One region of the Blautia marasmi genome, then DNA from elsewhere that is predicted to be linked to it. Evidence: predicted binding sites of a transcription regulator. Region 1 holds the regulator's gene; the other holds the start of a gene.
What was found. Region 1 encodes HrcA, which represses chaperone genes, less so after heat shock. Its sites were predicted from a motif close to TGTTAGCACTCNNNNNNNNNGAGTGCTAACA; they were not measured.
Positions count from the first base shown of each region.

Region 2: the regulator HrcA is predicted to act here: its motif matches at 2,182-2,212, upstream of C6P39_RS24930 (Hsp20/alpha crystallin family protein).

Region 1 covers NZ_OIWX01000001.1:3,343,975-3,347,211, forward strand. Annotated here, with positions in the region: gene C6P39_RS14385 (DUF4179 domain-containing protein) at 1-555, shown strand, start outside; gene hrcA (heat-inducible transcriptional repressor HrcA) at 826-1,863, shown strand; gene grpE (nucleotide exchange factor GrpE) at 1,881-2,555, shown strand; gene dnaK (molecular chaperone DnaK) at 2,702-3,237, shown strand, end outside.
Region 2 covers NZ_OIWX01000001.1:5,652,390-5,655,626, forward strand. Annotated here, with positions in the region: gene C6P39_RS24920 (non-ribosomal peptide synthetase) at 1-398, opposite strand, end outside; gene C6P39_RS24925 (arginase family protein) at 541-1,320, opposite strand; gene C6P39_RS24930 (Hsp20/alpha crystallin family protein) at 1,632-2,084, opposite strand; gene C6P39_RS24935 (4Fe-4S dicluster domain-containing protein) at 2,341-3,237, opposite strand, start outside.

The DNA of each region.
Region 1 (3,237 bases):
ACACTGGCAAAAGAAAATGAAAAGGGATATTTTATCGGGAAACCGATTTCTGTTGAACTGAAAAACCTGGGGGAGATCACCATAGACGGTCATATACCGGATATAGAGGATACCTGGAGCTTTACCTGGACCTTGGGTGGTTCGGACCAGGTGCGGGAATGCAGTCCGGATCAAGAGCTGGGGGACAGCAAAGCCATTGTAAAACAGGTTGAAATATCTCCTATCTCCATGAGAGTCGTATATGATTTTCCAAGACAGGAGATAGAAGAAAAAGGATATAATGAATCCGGTGAAGAGATCATTTCCAAAACATATGCGGAAGCTCCGTGGCTGACAGGCGTAAGGATGAAGGATGGAACCACTTACATGTACCTGTACCGGGGACCGGGCAGTTCCGGGTATTTGTCAGAGGACAGTGATGCGTACGCGCTCACGTATGGGATTGACCGGATTCTGGACCCGGATCAAGTGGAAAGCCTTCTGTTTGTAAAATCTTATCCGGAAGGTGACAAGCTGCTCACAGAGGATGATCTCTACGTGGTACCCATTGAATAAATGACCACCGGCAAAAATTTCTGATATATTATAACAAAACAGAGGGAATGCTGTTAAGTATATACAGCCCCTCTGTTTTTTGTATGCCGTTTCTACTTTACCTATTGTTGCAGATTCTGAAACTTTCTAAAAAAAATATAAAGCCCTTGACAAATAAACACGCTGGTGCTATCTTTAGAACATAGATGTTAGCACTCCACACAAACGAGTGCTAACAACACCGGAAAAGAGATCCGGCCCTATCAATGCAGAAGCAGAAAGGAGATAATAATGGACAGTGAACTGGATGAGCGGAAACGAAAGATATTAAAAGCCATTATCCAGACATATCTGGAGACCGGCGAACCGGTTGGTTCGAGAACGATTTCAAAATACACTGACCTGAATCTCAGCTCTGCAACCATCCGGAACGAGATGTCAGACCTGGAGGAACTGGGGTATATAGTACAGCCCCACACTTCAGCAGGACGGATTCCCTCAGACACAGGCTATCGTCTCTATGTGGATGAGCTGATGCGGGAGAAGGAACAGGAAGTTTCGGAGATCAAGGAAATGATGATCGAGCGGACCGACAAAATGGAGAAGGTGCTCAAACAGGTGGTGAAGGTTCTTGCATCCAACACCAACTATGCAACCATGATCACAGGCCCGACCTATCACAGAAACAAATTAAAATTCATCCAGCTTTCCAGGGTTGCTGCTATGCAGCTGCTGGCGGTTCTGGTGATTGAAGGAAATATCGTTAAGAATCATATGATCACCCTTCAGGAGCCTATGGATGATGACACAATATTGAAGCTGAACCTGCTTCTCAATACCCAGTTAAACGGCCTCACCATTGAGGAGATCAACCTGGGCATGATCACCAAGATGAAAGAACAGGCAGGCATCCACAGCGCTGTTGTGGGAAGCGTCATTGACGCGGTGGCCAATGCCATTGCAGTGGATGATGATGAGGTGGAGATATATACCAGCGGCACCACGAATATTTTCAAGTATCCGGAGCTGGCGGACACCTCAAAAGCCAGTGAACTGATTTCCGCCTTTGAGGAAAAGCAGGAGCTGGTAGATCTGGTAAAAGATACTATGAATTCCGAAGAAAATACCGGCATTCAGGTATACATTGGAAATGAAACCCCTGTAAAGACTATGAAAGACTGCAGCGTTGTGACAGCAACATACGATCTGGGAGGCGGGATGCAGGGTACCATCGGTATTATCGGCCCCAAGCGTATGGATTACGAGAACGTAGTGGACAATTTGAAAACGCTGAAGACGCAGTTGGACAATATATTTAAGAAAACCTAGAAAGGCGGTACGGATTCGTGTCAGAAGAAAAGGAATTATATGAAGAGATGCAGCCGGATGCGGCTTCTGAAGAGAAAGCAGAAGAAATATTAGAGGAAGACGACAAGGCTCTGGCAGAGGAGGCCACCTGTGAAGAGGCCTGTGAGGCTGATGACCGGTCTGCGGAGGAATCAGAAGAGCAGACAGACGGGCAGGCTGACCAGGGAAAAGGAAAGTCAACAGAGAAAAAAGGCCTGTTTGGTAAAAAGAAAAAAGATAAAAAAGATGAAAAGATAGAAGAACTCACCGATATGGTAAAACGCCAGATGGCAGAGTTCGACAACTTCAGAAAGCGCACGGAGAAGGAAAAAGCATCCATGTATGAGATCGGTGCGCGTGAAGTGATTGAAAAGATCCTTCCGGTGGTTGACAACTTTGAAAGAGGTCTGGCAGCAGTTCCGGAGAATGAAAAGGAAAGTCCTTTTGCTGACGGTATGACAAAGATTTACAAGCAGATGATGACCGTCTTTGAAGAGATTGGCGTAAAGCCAATCGAAGCAGTAGGACAGGAATTCAATCCGGATTACCACAATGCTGTCATGCATGTGGAGGATGAAGAAGCCGGGGAGAGTGAAGTAGTTGAAGAATTCCAGAAAGGCTATCTTTACAAAGACCACGTAGTGAGACACAGCATGGTGAAGGTTGCTAATTAGTTTCAGAAGGTGCGCCTGAGGCGCAACTCAAATTCTCCGGCGGAACAGTCCGTTGGATTTTATCTTATAGATGAGACGCTTTGGCGGAGCGAAAAACCGCTGTGAACAGAAAAAGTAATTGATTTTAAATTCAGGAGGAATTTATCATGGGTAAAATTATAGGTATTGACTTAGGTACAACAAACAGCTGTGTAGGTGTTATGGAAGGCGGACAGCCGGTAGTGATTGCCAATGCAGAAGGCGCAAGAACCACACCGTCTGTTGTGGCTTTTACAAAATCAGGAGAAAGACTGGTAGGTGAGCCGGCAAAACGTCAGGCTGTTACCAATGCAGATAAAACCATCTCTTCCATCAAGAGACATATGGGAACAGATTACAGAGTGACCATTGACGATAAAAAATATTCTCCGCAGGAAATTTCCGCAATGATCCTTCAGAAGCTGAAAAGCGATGCAGAAAACTACCTGGGTGAGAAAGTGACAGAGGCAGTTATCACAGTTCCGGCTTATTTCAACGACGCTCAGCGTCAGGCAACAAAAGATGCCGGTAAGATTGCAGGTCTGGAAGTAAAACGTATCATCAACGAGCCTACGGCAGCAGCACTTGCTTACGGACTGGACAATGAGAAAGAGCAGAAGATCATGGTATACGACCTGGGCGGCGGTACTTTCGATGTTTCCAT
Region 2 (3,237 bases), 2.3 Mb from region 1:
TCCGCTCTCTTGAAAAGTATCATCTGACAAAGGGGGGAATCCAAAAGTGTAATGTGCTCCCGGGCTACGGACACATCCCAGATATCCGCACCTTTTTTATTCGTCCTGGAAAAATCCAGAAACGGAGCGTTCCCGGGAATATGCGGATCAATGTACTGGCAGGCCTTCCCCTCCCTCCGTGTGATCCTGGTACGCAGAACCGGATAGTCCTCATAGCAAAGCCGGATACATTCCTGCAGATACTCCACATGAAAATTACCGTCAATGCGCAGTACGGTACATATGGTATTGATTGGCGTACCCGGGTGGGCCATCTCCAGATTCCAGATATTTTGCTGGCTGTTTGACAATGGCAGAAATTCCCTGATGTCTTTTTTCTCTTGTGCTCTCTCTTCCATTCTTTCCCTTTTCCTCCGTATACATAATAAAACACCGGACCCGGACAGCCGGAATCCTTCTCCCCTTGGATACCCTTCCAATTTCTACAATTTTCGACATTTGCAATTTGGTTTTTATTATACAGTCATCCAATTCCCCATGTCAATCATTCTGATAAGAATTACTATTATTAGTAAAATTTACCAACACTTTAGCCATTACCTGTTGTAATCTTTTATTTGTCTGACTGTTTATGTGTAATTCCCTATTTTCACAGAAACCGCCTTCCGGTGGATTTTCACCGCAGATGTCTGCTCCGATACATTTCCTTGCGGCCGCGGCCTCCTCGATCCAGTCCGTGAGACAGTCCAGTTTCACCTCCCCCTGGTCCCAGTTCGTGGCTGCATCCTCACGGCAGAGAATGTCCTTGTCCACAGAAATGTATAAAGGCCAGGTTTCCTTCTCTAAAAACTCATAAAATTTCTCCATGCTTCCTTCCCCCAGCTCCTCCCCTGATATCCATGTTACCCGGTCTGCAGGGATATCCCTTTTAAGGTCCGCCTCTTTCGGACCTGCAATACACACACTTTTCAGCATAGGATTGGACAGCAGGGCCTCCCTCACCCAGCTCCCGCAGGACAAAAGCCCGAAAAACGCAGACTCCTGCATATCTGTATGATTATCAAAAAGAAGAAGGGAAAAGGGTGTGTCTATCATCTCCATCCAGAGTTTGCTCACATAGTGATAATTGCCGGAATCCAGAAAATGGATGCCATAAGGGCCGTACGTTTCCATTTTCCCCTTAATCTCCTGCTCTGCCTCACCGGTACAGTAGCAGTTCACACCTTCCGCCCTGGTAAGATCCATCATCTCATAAGATTCCTGTTTATAAAAATCCTCCTCCGGATACACGCCGGAAAAATTCATGATAACTGTTTTCATGTCTGGACATCTCCTGTTTTTTCTTTTACCATAGCACAGACGGGCAGAATTTGTAAACCGTACATGACTGTGAAGGCTCCCGGCTGTTACAACCGTGTTACTGTACACTCTGTGTCCAGTAACACGCTTCGCGATGCACAGATATGGAGCATTCTGCCCCATATCGCGCTGGCTGCCTCGGGATTTTCATGCTTCCGGCATGAAAACGCCTCCCGGTACAGTGGCCTGTGTACAGTAACACAACCGTACACCCAAAAGGACCGCCGCTTCCAAATGAAGCGGCGGCCCTTAAAGGAGGAGTAACAAAAAGCTTATCCTTCGATGGAGATATACTTGTTCTCTTCAACCTGTTTTCTGTCTTTCTTCGGTACGGTCAGGCGAAGGATCCCATCCTCAAATTTGGCGTTGATCTCATTCTGGGTGATACCCTCGCCCACATAGAAGCTCCTGGAACAGCTTCCCGCATAACGCTCTCTGCGGATATATTTTCCTTCCTTGTCCTCTTTGTCTTTGTCAAGAGATTTTGCTGCCTGTATGATAAGATATCCGTTCTCCAGTCTGGCAGATACGTTCTCTTTCTTGAAGCCCGGCAGGTCGATATCAACTTCGTAGGAATCTTCCGTCTCTTTTACATCGGTCTTCATAAGATTCTTCTCGTTCTTTCCATACAGAGGATTTTTTCTTCCGAAAAACTCTCTCTCAAAAGGAAAGTCCATCCATTCGTCAAACAAATCTTCTCCAAAAATACTGGGCATCATTCTCATAAGTCATTCTCCTTTCCATGTATATCAAGCAACGATTTGTTACATCTAACAGGGGATTCTTTCTTTTCCCTTGTTCTAATTGTAATATAGCACGTATTATTAGCAGTGTCAAGTATCGAGTGCTAATTTCACACTTTTTTCACATTTTCCTTTTGTTGTGCGACTTATCAAAAAAAGAACCCTCCGTTTCCATTTTCTGCACCTTATGCAGATCATGGAAACGAAAAGTTCCTTTTTCATTTCTAAGACCAGTCTTTTATTTTTTCTTCCTGCTCTTATTCACAGCACTGGACAGCAGTTTATCCAGATACACGGATTTGAACTGCTTGCTGGCCAAGGCCTGCTTCAACGGAGGAAGATTCAAAATGACACCAAACACGGCAGCCATAGCTCTGTGATTGGCAAAGGCCTGATTGTCAAAAATAAGATTCTGCAGGGTCCCTTTTTCAATGGCCTGCAGCACAAACCTGTGCGTACTGTTCACCGGGGTTATGACCTGTACCGGGCGCCGCTTTAGTTTCAGGGAACCGTTGGGGCATCTGGACGCGCACACCCCGCAGCCAAGGCAGATATCCGTATCCACCACAGGGCGTTTTTTCTTTTTCCCGCCCTCCCGGACTTCCTCCATGGAAATGGCAAAAATAGGACATGCTTTTTCGCATTTTCCGCATCCGATACAGGTCGTATCTTCCACCGACGGGATATAATTGGTCGTTGCAACAGGCTGCATGGGGGAAAATTTTCTGGCAGCCTGGAGGGCCTCGCAGCAGCATCCGCAGCAGTTGCAGATAAATGCCGGGTCCTCCCTGACATTCTCCCCGATCTGCACAAGTCCCGCGTCATAAGAACGCTCCAGAGCATCCATGGCTTCCTCCTTGGAGATGAGCCTGGCATGTCCGCCGTGCTCTGCCAGAGAGCGGGCCACATTGCCGAAAGTCAGGCATACATCCCAGGGAGCGTCAATCTCACAGGGATGTCCCGCGTGGAATGCCTTATGCCTGCAGTAGCAGGTGCCAAGGCCGATATACGCCGCCTCCTCCACAATGTGGCTGGCCCGCTCATGGTCCAGGATATGCAGCGTATTCTCCGTGGTGAGCACCGGTTCCTGAACGTAAACACGCCCAAGCTTCGTCTCTGTGGCATAGAAAAGGTC